Regions from separate parts of the Planomicrobium sp. MB-3u-38 genome, predicted to be linked through region 3. Evidence: riboswitches for the same ligand, from Rfam matches in the RefSeq annotation. Region 3 holds a riboswitch; each other region holds the start of a gene.
The links. A riboswitch is a leader RNA that binds a small molecule or an ion and turns the genes downstream of it on or off. The one in region 3 is predicted to bind thiamine pyrophosphate.

Region 1 (4,647 bases), on a different contig from region 3:
GAAGACATTTACGATCATGGATCCCACCCGCAAGGAAATAGCATTGATCACCAAAAAAACATTCAGCCTGCTGCCGAAGTTTTTCGTGGAAGTGGATGGACGTGAAGTATTGATGATCAAAAAGGAATTCACTTTTTTCAAAGCAAAATACACGATTGACGCTGAAGGGGTCGAAGTGCAAGGCAATTGGTGGGATATGAATTTCGAAGTTTTGCAGCACGGCAAAGTGGTCGGTTCCGTCAGCAAGCAATGGCTGACTTGGGGCGACACTTATGAGGTGCAGGTTTTGGACGAAAAGATGGAGCATCTCCTGATTGCGCTGGTCGTCGCAATCGACTGTGTGAAGGCGGATGAAGCGGCGGCGGCTTCGGCGGGGTCGTGATTATTTTTTTCAGAAGGCGGTAAAATAAACAGGTGAAAAAGCGGCTGGGTCCAGTCGCTTTTTTTATTTGATAAATGCTCCTATACCAGAGGGGACACTGGTTGCAACTGTTAGTTGCGTGGTTTAGCAACCGGAAGTAGCTTTACTCCAAATACAAATATGTTCTAAATTGAAACTGTAGAGAAAGGCGGGGAATCGTATGATTTTTAGTGAACGATTAAAAACGGAAAGAGAAAAAATGGGATGGTCCCAGACAGAACTTGCCGAAAAGATTCACGTGAGCCGGCAATCGGTTTCAAAATGGGAGACCGGAAAAAGTCTGCCGAGCATCGAAGTGCTTATCGATCTTAGCGATTTATTTGGGATAACAATAGACGAAATGCTAAGGAGTGACAGGGAATTGAAAGAAAAAGTGATTCAAGACAGTAAACAATTGGCTCATCCCAGGTGGAAAGTGTTCTTTGACAGTGTATTTATGATCGGCGTGTTTCTACTTGTGGCAAAGCTGATTATTTTGGGTATAAATTACTTTGCAGGAACAGAATTTTTGATGTTGGAAGGTTTTGCGAGATTGGCTGCCAATTTCGGGCCGTTAGTTCTGATGGTTATCGGTGGAATCGGCAGTGATTCATTGAAGGACAAATATCAGTAAAATGAGGCGAACCAAGGGGAAAAGAGGATGAAAATGACGGAAAATGGTTTTATTTTCGAATCAGAACGGCTCGGTTTTCGAAGATGGAAGGCTGACGATAGGGGAGTGTTTGCCCGCATGAATGCGGACCCGCAGGTGATGGAGTATTTTCCAGACATGCTGACGCCAGCCGAGTCGGATCGGCTGATCGAGCGCTTCGAGAGGCATACCGAGGAAAAAGGCTTTGGAATCTGGGCAGTCGAACGCAAGGAAGACGGCGTGTTCATCGGCTTTATCGGATTGTTGGAAGTAGGCTTTGACGCCGGTTTCCAAGGTGCCGTTGAAATCGGCTGGCGGCTGGACAATAAATTCTGGAAACAGGGCTATGCCACTGAAGGTGCGAGAGCCTGTCTGGATTATGCATTCGGAGTTTTGGGCTTGGACGAAATTCTTTCATTTACAGCGACACTCAACCAACCATCCGAAACCGTTATGAAGCGGATCGGCATGAAAAAAGCGGGTGAATTCGACCATCCGAAACTGGAAGAAGGCAGTCCGCTGAAAAGACATGTGTTGTATAAGATCACGGCGGCCGAGCACGCGTCGCAGTGAGCGAAATGCATTGACTTATTGCCGCTTAGGGCTTATTGTTAGAGACGCGATGAGCTCATTTGCGTAAGACGGACAAGCATTCCCTGGAGGAACACGTTGTGGAGCGTGGCTTGGACGCCGCAAATATCGATGCACCCTGCCTTTTGGCGGGGTGTTTTTTGTTTTTGGGGTGGAAACAATGTGGAAGAACCTTTAATTCCGAAAAACGTCTTCTTTTAATATGATGTAGAGGAGGTAAGGAAATGGGTTTTTGGTATTTTTTGATTTTGTTCATAGGATTGTTTTTAATATTTATAGGAATATTTAAGAAAAAGCATTACTCGTCTGTAAGAAAACTTACTTTAGTAGTAACAGGATTAATCTGCATATTATTCGCGCTTTTCATGTTTTCACCAGGAAGTGCAGAAGTGATTGCCGATTTACTTAATTTAACCTAGCGAGTTATTTAATTTTACAAAACTAGTAACAAGAGTTTGCATATGAGACCTTATCGGAAATTCCCATATTTGCTTTGGCGAATCGGTAATAGGTGTGAATGAGATTTTTGCAACATTCAAAAATATATTTGTGATTTTTCAGACTATGTGATAATCTTTGGGGGAACAACTGAATACATGCACCACTGGGGGAGCCGGATATCGGCTGAGACGAGCAACGCTCGGACCCTTTGAACCTGATCTGGATCATACCAGCGGAGGGAAGTGGGCGAGCGTATGCCGGATTTCTCTATCTTTTTGCATATTATTGCCGCTTTCCTTTACTGGGAAGCGGTATTTTATTTTGCCTGAAAGGGGCTGGAGAAGATGGAATTTACACAGGAAGTGCGGCAGGACTGCGAGAGTTTATGGCAGGCGAGTTTCGATCATCCGTTTGTGAAAGGGATTGCGGACGGCAGTTTGCCGGTGGAGATATTCCGCTATTATGTTATGCAGGACGCTTATTACCTGACGAATTTTGCAAAGATGCAAGCGGTCGGTGCGCTCAAAGCGCCGGACCTTGCGACGACGAAAAGCTTTGCGCATCATTCGGAGCAGACATGTGCGGCGGAAATGGCGCTTCATGAATCATTCATGGGCATGCTCGGGGTAACAGAGGAAGATTGGGAAAAATTTGAACCGTCGCCGAGTGCCTATGCTTATGTGTCGCATATGTACCGCGCGATGGAAGGTGATCTGGCGGATGTGGTCGCGACTATCCTACCTTGTTACTGGCTTTATTATGAAATTGGGGAGCGCTTGAAAGACGCCGAACCGGGGCATCCGATTTACGACCGGTGGATTGAGACGTATGGTTCGGAATGGTTTGGCGAATTGGTGCAGGAGCAAATCGGGCGGATGGATCGATTGGCGGAAGGGCTGTCTGCGGAACGTCGCCAGGAATTGAAGGACCGTTTCCGCCGCAGCAGCTATTACGAATGGAATTTCTGGCAGCAGGCCTGGACGTTGGAGACATGGGAATTGCCGGCTCAAGTAAAGGCGGGTGTTTGAGATGATCAGTAAAATCCGCAGTGAAAATCCAATCATCCATTGCATCACCAATCACGTCGTGTCGAATTTTCAAGCGAACGGGCTGCTGGCAATCGGTGCTTCGCCCATCATGGGCGAAGCACAAGAAGAAGTGGAAGAACTGGTCGCCATTTCGCGCGCCTTGTCATTGAATATCGGAACGTTGAATAAAGAAACGCTTCATAGCATGCTGCTCGCCGGTAAACGGGCGAATAAGGAAAAAATTCCGGTGATCCTGGATCCAGTGGGAGCAGGCGCGACCGCTTTTCGGAAAGATGCCATACAGAAGATTTTAACGGATATCGATGTCAGTGTGCTGCGCTGCAACGCGGGTGAACTGGCGGCAATCGGCGGAGTGAGATGGGCCTCTAAAGGCGTCGATGCCGGTGAAGGCAATGTCGACTTGGAGGAACTGGCAACTCGAGTAGCAATAGAATACAGCTTGGTGGTGGCAGTGACAGGCGAGACCGATATCGTGGCCGACGGTTCGCGGGTGGAAAAGATTACGGGCGGCGACCGGATGATGAGTTCAGTGACCGGCATGGGCTGTCTGCTCAGCGCTGTGACAGCCGCTTTCATGGCAGTAAGTCCGGACAATCCAACAGCTGCGGCAATCGAAGCTCTCAAATTTTACGGGACGGCCGGTGAAAAGGCAGCGGCAGTTTCAGAAGGACCCGGCAGTTTCCGCGACACATTCCTGGATGTTTTATTCGGCATGGAGATCGAGGAAACCGGCTTCGACTTTGAAAAAGGGGAAGGGGTGGATGTACTGTGGCAGCGATCAAGCAGGTATTGACGATTGCGGGTTCGGATTCCGGCGGCGGAGCGGGCATACAGGCGGATATCAAAACTTTCCAGGAGCTCGGCGTTTTCGGTACATCGGCCATTACAGCGGTAACGGCGCAGAATACATGCGGCGTCCACGGGGTCTATCCCATGCCTGCAGGTGCGGTGAAAGCGCAGATCGATGCCATCGGAGCGGATTTTGCCATTGCCGCCGTGAAAACGGGAATGCTTTTCGACGCCGAAATCATCGCTGAAACGGCGGCGGGAATCAGAAAGCATGGCTGGCGCAATCTTGTTGTGGATCCGGTGATGATCGCAAAAGGCGGCGCAACGTTGCTGCAGGACGAAGCACTCGAGGCAATGCGGACCTTGTTATTGCCATTGGCGGAGGTCATCACCCCGAATATCCCGGAAGCGGAAATGCTGAGCGGCATGAAAATCCATGAAGCAGCAGACCGGAAAAGAGTGGCTGAACAGATTCTCGCTTTTGGCGCGAAGGCCGTCGTCATCAAAGGGGGACATGCCGATAATCCATTGATCGCGGAAGATTATTGTCTCGATCGGAACGGTGAATCATTTGTCCTGCGTTCGGCGCGCATCCATACCCAGCAGACGCACGGCACCGGCTGTACCTTTTCGGCTGCTTTGACAGCCGAATTGGCTAAAGGGGAAGCATTGCCGGAAGCTTTGGTGACGGCAAAACGGTTCATCCAGGCAGCGCTTTCGCATCA
Region 2 (4,647 bases), on a different contig from region 3:
AATAAAGCAATTTCATCGAATTCAATAATATTTTAACTATGAAAAAAGCCACCGCAAGAGCGATGGCATGGCACAAAATAGTTTTAAAAAGTTTCCACTTCCAATGTCTTGCCCTGCGACTCATAGCCTTTCATGTACTTGATGCGGCGCTGTGCCGAAGTTGCGTTGACCTGTTCATCCGCGTGATAGGAAGAGCGCACCATCGGCCCTGCTTCGCAATGGCTGAAGCCTTTCGACAACGCAATTTCCTTCAGTTCAGCGAATTCATCCGGGTGGTAATAGCGCTCCACATTCAGATGCTTCTTGGTTGGCTGCAGGTACTGGCCGATCGCCATGATGTCTACGTTGTGCGCGCGCAGATCATCCATTGTTTCGATAATCTCTTCCTTCGTTTCTCCAAGCCCGACCATGATGCTCGACTTGGTCGGCGTGTTCGGCGCAATTTCCTTGACCCGCTCCAGCAACTGAAGTGAACGGTCATACATCGCCCGCGCACGCACCCGCTTCGTCAGGCGTCTGACGGTTTCGATATTATGGTTGAAAATATCAGGCGCACTGTCCATCAGCGTGTGGAGGCTTTCGTAATCGCCTTTCATGTCGGATGGCAGAATCTCCACAGTCGTTGCCGGCATTCTTCTCCGGATCGCCCGCACTGTCTCGGCAAACACTGCTGCGCCCCCGTCATTCAAATCGTCCCGTGCCACTGCAGTGACCACGACATGTTTCAAGCCCATGATTTCAACTGATTCCGCGACGCGTTCCGGCTCGCCCAGATCAAGCTCGTTCGGCAAACCTGTTTTGACCGCGCAGAAGCGGCAGCCTCTCGTGCAGGTGTCCCCAAGAATCATGAAGGTGGCGGTTTTGCGCTCACTCCAGCATTCATGGATATTCGGACACCGTGCTTCCTCGCACACCGTGTTCAGCTTTTTCTCCCGCATCAATTTCTTGAGTCCCGTGAACGATTCGTTCGTATTGATTTTCACCTTCAGCCAATCCGGTTTCCGTATGTATTCTTCTTGTTTCGACATTTAAACTCCTCCTATTTTTCAGTTGAGTAACTCCAATCAAGATTTTTATACTTCGTTTCCGCCAGCTGATTGATTTCCACCAATTTTGCATCTGACAGCGCAAGCGGTTCCAATTTAATGCCCAGCCCTTTTTCAAAGCCTTTTTTAAAAGCGGCCTTCACTTCATCGAAGACAAAGGATTTGCCGGTCGCCGCGTTGATGGATATGGCTTTTTCCTTGAACGCTTCCCTTGCCCGATGTTTTATTTCGCGTGAAGGATAACTGAATAAATCGAATAGCTTCACGCTGTCAATTTCAATGGGAATGGAGCCATGCTGCAGGATGATTCCTTTCTTTCTCATCTGAGCGCTGCCGGCGGCTTTCTTGCCATCGACCAAAAGTTCATACCAGGACGACTTATCAAAGCAGACAGCTGAATCCGTTTTCTCCATCGATGACTCCGGTATTGCAAACTCTGAGCTGATGCCAAGTTCCCGGTAGCCTTCCAATAAACCTTTCGAAATAACCGAATAAGCTTCCTTCACAGAACGCGGCATCGCCGGATGAGATTCAGGCACCACTACACTGTATGTCAATTCCTGGTCGTGCAGCACAGCGCGTCCGCCTGTCTGCCTTCGGACGATTTCCGCTCCGTAAGCTGACGCCTGCCCGAAGTCGATTTTTTTATCGGCATCCTGAAAACGGCCTATTGAAATGCCAGCAGGTGACCAGCCGTAAAACCGGATGGTTGGTCCGATTTCCCCTTTTTCCAGCCATTCCAGCATCAATTCATCCAGAGCCATATTGAAAGCTGGGCTATTGTGGCCGGAATCGATGAATCCCCAAATTTCCTCCATCGCTTCTCCCCCTTTTTTGCACAAAAAAATACACGGCTTCCATAGAAATGGACAGCAGTGCAAAGTGGTTGCATCCGAACAAGCATGCATTTACCACTTCCCTCCGCCGGCATAATCCAGATCAGGTTCAAAGGGTCCAAGCAATGCTTGTCTCAGCCCGAAAAGCGGCTCCCCCAGTGCATAATTTATTTGTTACCCAAATCCTATCATAAGGTAACAGAAAAACAAACCTCTTTTTTATTTTCATCTGACAGGAAGGTTTTAGAACGTTGCTGTCGAATAAAAAGATTAGAATAATCAAAGAGGAGTAGATTCCATGCCGAACACGGCTTTGTTGATAATTGATGCTCAAAACGAAATGTTCGACCCTGCCAATCCTGTCCATGAAAGCGAGCGGCTGCTCGGAAATCTGCAGATGCTGATCCAAAAAGCGCGTTCAGCGAACGTTCCGGTTATCTACATCCAGCATAACGACGCCGGACTTGTGGAAGGCACCGATTTCTGGCAGATTCATGAGTCGCTGCAACCGCAGCCAGATGATGTAGTCGTCCAGAAAAAAACGCCGGATTCGTTTCATGAAACGACGCTTTTGGAACAATTGAAAAGACAGGGGATTCAGAATCTCGTCATCGCTGGCAACCAGACGGAATACTGTGTAGATGCTACTACGCAAAGCGCCGTCAGGCATGGCTTCCATGTGACGCTGGCAAAAGACGCCCACGGCACCTGGGACTCGGAAACGATGAGCGCAGAACAGATCATCGAACATCATAATGAGATGTTGAGCAACTCAGCTGAACTGCGCGAGACCCGTGACATCCAATTTACGGACTGAATTCATTGAAGGAGGAAAGCGCCTTTTTTACTGGTGCTTTCCTTTATGATTTCAAGAATGCGACGTCATCGGAAATGTAAAGTAGCGTGGCAAGCCGCTTGGCGCTCGCCGAATAAATAGACGGTCACTTGCCGTATTTATTTCTTTGGAATAGATATCATCATTTTGAAATTCCGGAGTAAAATATAAATGAATGTTTTCCGTCTCTTTTGAAACAATATATGGGAGAATGTTTTTGGCATCTACAGCACTTTTCGAAATTATGTCATAGACATGCAGATTTCCATCAGCTTCTTCGAAGATAACAATCAGATCTAGTTCACTCACATAATAAAGAGCTTCCGCATATTGCAGCAAGTAGTGAAAACAAAGCAGGTGTGCATTGTTTCTGACACCCAAAACTGCAGAGACAGGTACTCTGTTTTCCGCAAAATCTTTTAATAAGGTAAAATCCTTCTTTACGTCGAGTTTTCGGATAGTATTTGCAATCGCCGGCCCCAAATCACTCCTCTTCATTTTAAGCTTGGTTTCCACTATTGCTTCAAATCCAAATTTAGGATAAAACTCCAATACGGAATCATTAGCGAAGAGATAGATGAACTCACATTCTTCTTCATATTTTGCTATGACAATTTCCATCAGTTCAGCGGCCAATCCCTGATTACGGTAATCGGGATGGGTCATCACAGTTCCCAATTGAATCGCTTTTACGTCTTTGCCGTTTAGAACCAGGTTCATCTTGTTGACGGAAACATTGGCGACAACCCGATCGCCGTCATTATATGAATAACAAATGTAATCCCCATTCCAACACCCCGCTTCGATCCATTTGCTGAAATCCAGTCCAAATACCTGCTTTGAAAGCTCATTAAAACTTCCCCTGTATTTCATATTCGAACGATAATCAAAAATCAATTGGTAATTTGACATTAGGCTTCCTCCGTTTTTAAACAATCCGTTTGAAATTTATTATTTTCAGTGCTTGAAAATTTCAATGAGTTCCCAATTATCTTTCAAAACCGCCTTCCGAATGGAGTATCTGTCCCGTGATCCAGGCAGCATCATCACTTGCCAGGAACTTCACCAATTTCGCCGCATCTTTCGGCTCACCCGCACGGCCGAATGGAAATCGCGGCTGCAGCGCATCCTGTATGTCGGGTGTCATCCATCCGCTGTCGGTGGGTCCTGGATTCACCGCATTGACAGTGATGCCAAGCGGTGCAACTTCCGCTGACAGAGTGATTGTCAATGCATCAACTGCCCCTTTAGTCGTTGCATAAGCCAGTTCTCCCGGCATCGGACCTTTAAACTGTCCTGATGTGAGATTGATAATCCGTCCACCGGATCCTTTCGTGAATCGTTTCGCAAAACTGCTGCTTAATATTGTCGTGGCCAGAACATTCACTCGGTAATGCCGATCCAGCCCTTCTATGGTCAAAGTTGAGTAATCGGTATCCGTCGAATAGGCAGCGTTGTTCACCAATATATCAGGTTGGCCAAGCTCGTTTTCAACCTGTTCCAACAGAGATGACAATACTTCCGGCTGAGACAGGTCCACTTCCAAAGATGCCACTTTCACGTCGAACCGCTCCAATTCCTCCTTCAACTCTACTGGTTCGTCCGGCTCAGATTTCCAAGGCATGCTGTTGTCATATGCTGTCCAATAAGTGAAAAAGATACTACATCCATTTTCAGCCAATTCCCTGCAGATTGCAGCCCCGATGCCATTCAGGCGGCCCGCACCAGTGATAATGGCAAGTTTGCCAGTGAGTAGTCCCATTCCGTATCCCTCCATCCTTTTTTCTTCAATAATTTTCGTTTAGCGGTCTCACCTGATGTGTCTGTTTCATTGCCTCAGATAAATCCATGTCGGGAAGTTCCTGAGCGATAAGGTCGAAAACTTCCTGGATGACTGCTTCAAGCGTTCTTATTGCATCCTTTGGGTTGC
Region 3 (4,647 bases):
CCGCTACCTGAAATTAGGAAGCGGGATTTTTGCTTATCTTTTTGTCTGTTTTGTTTTATACTGGCTGGTGTTTGTTTGAGCGTTGCCTTTGGCTTTCTTTTTATTCATGAATTTACGGATAACCGGATATGCTATAGGACCATATTTGATCGCTGTTCTTAATAATCTACCTACTGCCATATTTATCGCTCCATTCGTTTTAAAGATACTATTTAAATGCCCTTTTTCGGACTGCCTTAAACATGGCACTTAACTTAAGGCATGAGTCACCAGAATGTCTTTATACTCATGGACACTTGAAATTTCCACATATTCAGCATTGCCGTGCCAGTCATCGCCACTCGGGCCAAACTCGATCGCCCCTTCGCCTCCATTGACAGCGGCGTAATAGCGGGTATCTGCAGCACCATGCTGGCCGAACAGCACAGGGTCATTTCCGGTATTGCTCCGGATGCTTTCCTGCAAGGTCTGTATATATGGATTATCGGCTGTCGTTGTCAGCGCCGGTGTCGTGGAAGAACTTGATTTATAATCAAAATCGATTCCCAGTGTTTCACCGAGTTCAACCATCTGACGCGTAATCTCTTTGGGATCCTGTCCCGGCATGAAACGGATATCATAGGACATTTCACAAAGTTCCGGAACCATATTATAGCGCTTGCCGGCATTGATGATGGCCAAGTTGACGGAAGGCTGCTCGTAATATTCAGTAGATTCTTTACGGAAAGGAAGTTCAGCCATCGCCATATGATATTTCATCGCCTGCTCGATGGCATTAATGCCTTCCCAAGGGCGGCTGCCGTGAGCCGGCTTGCCTTTGAACACCATGTCCATATGCAGGATGCCTTTTGACTGCAGTCCGACTTTCAACCCTGTAGGTTCACCGCAAATGATAAAGTCACCGCTGTGGCCTTGTGACACGAGCCATTCAGAAGTGTTATGGCCGCCGATTTCTTCATCGGTGACGATATGGAGATGGACTTCACGCTTTAATTTTTCAGGGTCAAGTTCGATGAACGCCTGCATCATGGCGGCTACGCCAGCTTTCATATCCGCTGAACCGCGGCCATACAAGCGGCCGAGTTCTTCCATCGGCGTAAATTGTTCATCATGCCCAGGAACCACATCGACATGTCCATTCCAGACCAATTTTTCTGATCCCTGGCCTTTTTGGGCAGTCAGCATCAAAAAACCTTTGTTGTCGTGGACTTCAACCGCTTCACCATATTCTTCGAGCCAGCGGGCGCAAAAAAGAAGAGCGTCATTGGCGCCTTCTTTGGTATCACTTTTAATTTTTATCAGCTCTTTCAATAATTCGATCATACGCGTGCAGCAGCAATTTCAGCTGCCTCCACCATCCTTTCTGAAACATTTACTTTCTCAATACCCTAATGGCTCCAGTTGAAACGAACTTGCATACCATCTTTATGTCCGTTACAATACAGATGTTAAGAAAATAACTGTATACACCACAAGGGGAGCTTTTGCTGAGAGTGAACGGAACCGTTCTTACCCTTTGAACCTGTAAGTTAATACTTGCGCAGGGATGTGGATGGAAACCTGCCCTTATGCGGCGTCAGGGTCTATCCTGGCGCCGCTTTTCGTATGGTTTTTATTGGCGGCCCTTCTGGTGATGTGCAAACATTAGGGAGGATATCATGAGAAATAAAAAATTATTATTGATGCTCGAAATCGCGATTTTCGGAGCCCTTGGCTTTGTATTGGATTTTATCGCGTTCAGTATGCCGCAGGGGGGATCGGTCAGTCTGGTGATGATCCCGATTATCCTGATGGCGTTCCGCCGCGGGATGGGTGCCGGTATTCTGACCGGCCTTACAGTTGGCTTGCTGCAGCTTGTTACGGGGCGTGTCTATATTGTGCCTTTATCATTCGGATTCGCTTTTACACAAGTGACACTCGATTACTTGGTCGCTTTCGCGAGCGTTGGGGTGGCAGGAATAATGAGATCCGCTTATCTTAAAAATTTGCGGAATGGTTCTCGTGGCAAAGCGGTTTCCTCGATTGTAGCAGGAGCTTTGATCGGCGCATTTCTGCGCTATATCATCCATGTAATCGTGGGGATCTGGTTCTTCAGTGAATTTGCGACGGGTAATGTTTATATTTACTCGTTTGTGTACAACGCGACTTATATGGTGCCGGCATTTCTGCTGACAGCGGTTGTCTGTTCCATTCTGTTCATAGCAGCTCCGAGATTGATTGATGTGAAAGAATGAAAAGTTGAAGGCTATCTTATGATAGTCTTCTTTTCTTTGTTCAGACTCCGGCGGCCCCTGTCGCTTTTCTTTTATGTTATAATTCTTGAATAGAAAAGCTTGAAAGAAGGGTATTTGATGATTGCAACTAACGAAAAAGATATTGAAATGTTAAAAAAAGCAGGGCAAATGGTAGCGAAGATCCGTGAGGAAATGAGAGCGGCAACCAAGCCTGGCGTAACTACCAAAGAAATTGATGAGTTGGGCGGACGATTGTTCGAAGAACTTGGCGGCGTTTCCGGTCCGAAATCCGAATATGATTTTCCGGGCTATACGTGCATCAGTGTAAATGAAGAAGTGGCACACGGTATTCCAGGGAAACGTGTCATCAAGGAAGGGGATATCGTCAACATTGATGTTTCCGGTTCTTATGAGGGGTATTTTTCGGATACAGGGATTTCTTTTGTCGTAGGGGATAATCATCCTGAAAAAGAGAAGATTTGTGAAGCGGCTGAAAAAGCTTTCGAACGGGCGATGACTAAAGTCAAAGCAGGTTCAAAATTAAACCAGATCGGTAAAGCGGTTGAGCGGGAAGCGAAAGAGCAAGGTTTGTTTGTCATCAAAAACCTGACAGGCCATGGCATTGGGAAATCACTCCATGAAGCTCCTCAGCATATCCTGAATTATTATGATGCCTGGGAAACGACAATCCTTAAAGAAGGAATGGTTCTCGCTGTCGAGCCTTTCATCTCGCAAAAAGCTGAGCATATCATTGAATCCGGGGATGGCTGGACTTTCATTACCCCGGACCAGTCGCTTGTCGCGCAGATTGAACATACAGTGCTGGTGACAAAAGGTGAACCGATTTTATTGACTAAACTAGAAGAATAAAAAAAAGCCTGCATAGCGCAGGCTTTTTTTGCAGCTTGTTGAGAAAGATAAAGATTTTAAATTCGATATTCCGCAAAACAGTTTCGCTTTCCAAAAACCGTGCTCCTGCATCGCTGCGCTAGCTTCGTCGCAAAGCGCTGGCCGAAATACTTTGGCCGCACTTGGCTGCTTGTGCTGAGCTAACTCGTGCTCGTTCCACTTCGCCCGAGTGGATCTCAGCACTTCACTTGGTCGCCTGGGAGTCTTCGCTGTTTTGCTCCATATCTCAATTCGCATTCTATAATAGAAATGTCTTTTACTTTTGATATCTAAAGGAGACGATCCGTCAGTTCAGACTAAACTTAAATGAAGCGTCAGGCAGCTCCTTGCGGAACGCGTCCGCCTAAAGCGAAATGATTTGAGAAGTGTCGATTTCTCGACAGCCATCAAAAAAGCCTGCATAGTGCAGGCTTTTTTGATGGAAACATTTTATCATAGGGCAACATCACTTTTTCTTGATAAGAAGGATTCCTGTAATGATCACCCCGCTCAGGAATAAGGAAGCTGTTGTAACGAGCATTTCATCCAGTCCGTGTTTGACTGCAATACCGATGAATGCCCAGACAAACACTAAAGTGAAAGGAATATCGGAGTGATGGAAACGGACATGCAGTGCAAGAGCTGTAGCAACAGTCAGCATGATGACTGCCCATAACTCGTTGCTGAGGCCCCAACCGCCCCAATTATAATAAGTGAGTACATAACTGATATTTGTAATGGTCGCAACACTGATCCAACCCATATTTACTGAAATCGGCAGCCGTTCGGTAAATTTTCTCTCATTATTACCATATTGGAGATATAACAGAATAAGTGAACCGAGGTAGAGGAGCATCGCTGCTATAGACCAGGCGAAGTATTCATAATGCCATAGGAATAGCCAGGTGATATTGGCCGCAGCGCTTAAGATGAAATACAAACTGATGGCTCGGGAAGGAAGTTCTTTTTCTTTCTTATAACGGATCCAGAATCCAGCAATCCAGATAGCTAATAATATGTATATGACTGACCAGATCGAAAAGACATAACCGGCAGGGGTGAACAGAACAGGAAGCCTGTTGGAAATTTCTCCTGTGGTTTGACCGTTGATCGGCAGGATATTGGCTAATGCGTTAATTGCAATGATGGCCAAAAAGGCGATTGTCATTAATATCAAACGGAACATCTGTGATCCCTCCTCGCTAACAGTATACCGTTCCTTGTTTCTGACAACAATTAACTGTTCGTTGATTTGAATAAAAAGTTCCGGGAAATCGTCAATATTATGTCATCGTGTCCGATCGGCTTTGCCAAATATTCCGTAAACCGAAGAACAATGGTATACTGATAAGTGTTTTTAGAAAATTTAGTTTATCAGGAGGAAAAGCCATGACAGTGAAATTTCCGGAAGTATGGGACTTGGATGTCTTGTTCCCAGGAGGCAGTGAGTCAGAAGAGCTCCGCGTACATATGGATGAAGCAGGACCCAAATTGGAGGAGTTTGAAAAACTTTCCCGTAATTTTT

Region 1: linked by a shared signal. The riboswitch ahead of tenA (thiaminase II) and the one ahead of thiT (energy-coupled thiamine transporter ThiT) in region 3 are both predicted to bind thiamine pyrophosphate.
Region 2: linked by a shared signal. The riboswitch ahead of CXF70_RS05180 (lipoate--protein ligase family protein) and the one ahead of thiT (energy-coupled thiamine transporter ThiT) in region 3 are both predicted to bind thiamine pyrophosphate.

Annotation. Positions count from the first base shown of each region.
Region 1 is NZ_PJBO01000001.1:66,240-70,886, forward strand. It holds gene CXF70_RS00405 (LURP-one-related/scramblase family protein) at 1-382, shown strand, start outside; gene CXF70_RS00410 (helix-turn-helix domain-containing protein) at 582-1,034, shown strand; gene CXF70_RS00415 (GNAT family N-acetyltransferase) at 1,062-1,625, shown strand; gene CXF70_RS00420 (hypothetical protein) at 1,868-2,062, shown strand; TPP riboswitch at 2,240-2,342, shown strand; gene tenA (thiaminase II) at 2,429-3,112, shown strand; gene thiM (hydroxyethylthiazole kinase) at 3,114-3,926, shown strand; gene thiD (bifunctional hydroxymethylpyrimidine kinase/phosphomethylpyrimidine kinase) at 3,902-4,647, shown strand, end outside.
Region 2 is NZ_PJBO01000010.1:29,004-33,650, forward strand. It holds gene lipA (lipoyl synthase) at 84-1,028, opposite strand; gene CXF70_RS05180 (lipoate--protein ligase family protein) at 1,040-1,864, opposite strand; TPP riboswitch at 1,946-2,049, opposite strand; gene CXF70_RS05185 (cysteine hydrolase family protein) at 2,181-2,699, shown strand; gene CXF70_RS05190 (GNAT family N-acetyltransferase) at 2,751-3,629, opposite strand; gene CXF70_RS05195 (SDR family oxidoreductase) at 3,706-4,479, opposite strand; gene CXF70_RS05200 (DUF4037 domain-containing protein) at 4,505-4,647, opposite strand, start outside.
Region 3 is NZ_PJBO01000072.1:2,790-7,436, reverse strand. It holds gene CXF70_RS18395 (hypothetical protein) at 34-180, opposite strand; gene CXF70_RS15140 (M20 family metallopeptidase) at 250-1,323, opposite strand; TPP riboswitch at 1,465-1,564, shown strand; gene thiT (energy-coupled thiamine transporter ThiT) at 1,659-2,234, shown strand; gene map (type I methionyl aminopeptidase) at 2,352-3,104, shown strand; gene CXF70_RS15125 (tryptophan-rich sensory protein) at 3,589-4,308, opposite strand; gene CXF70_RS15120 (M3 family oligoendopeptidase) at 4,512-4,647, shown strand, end outside.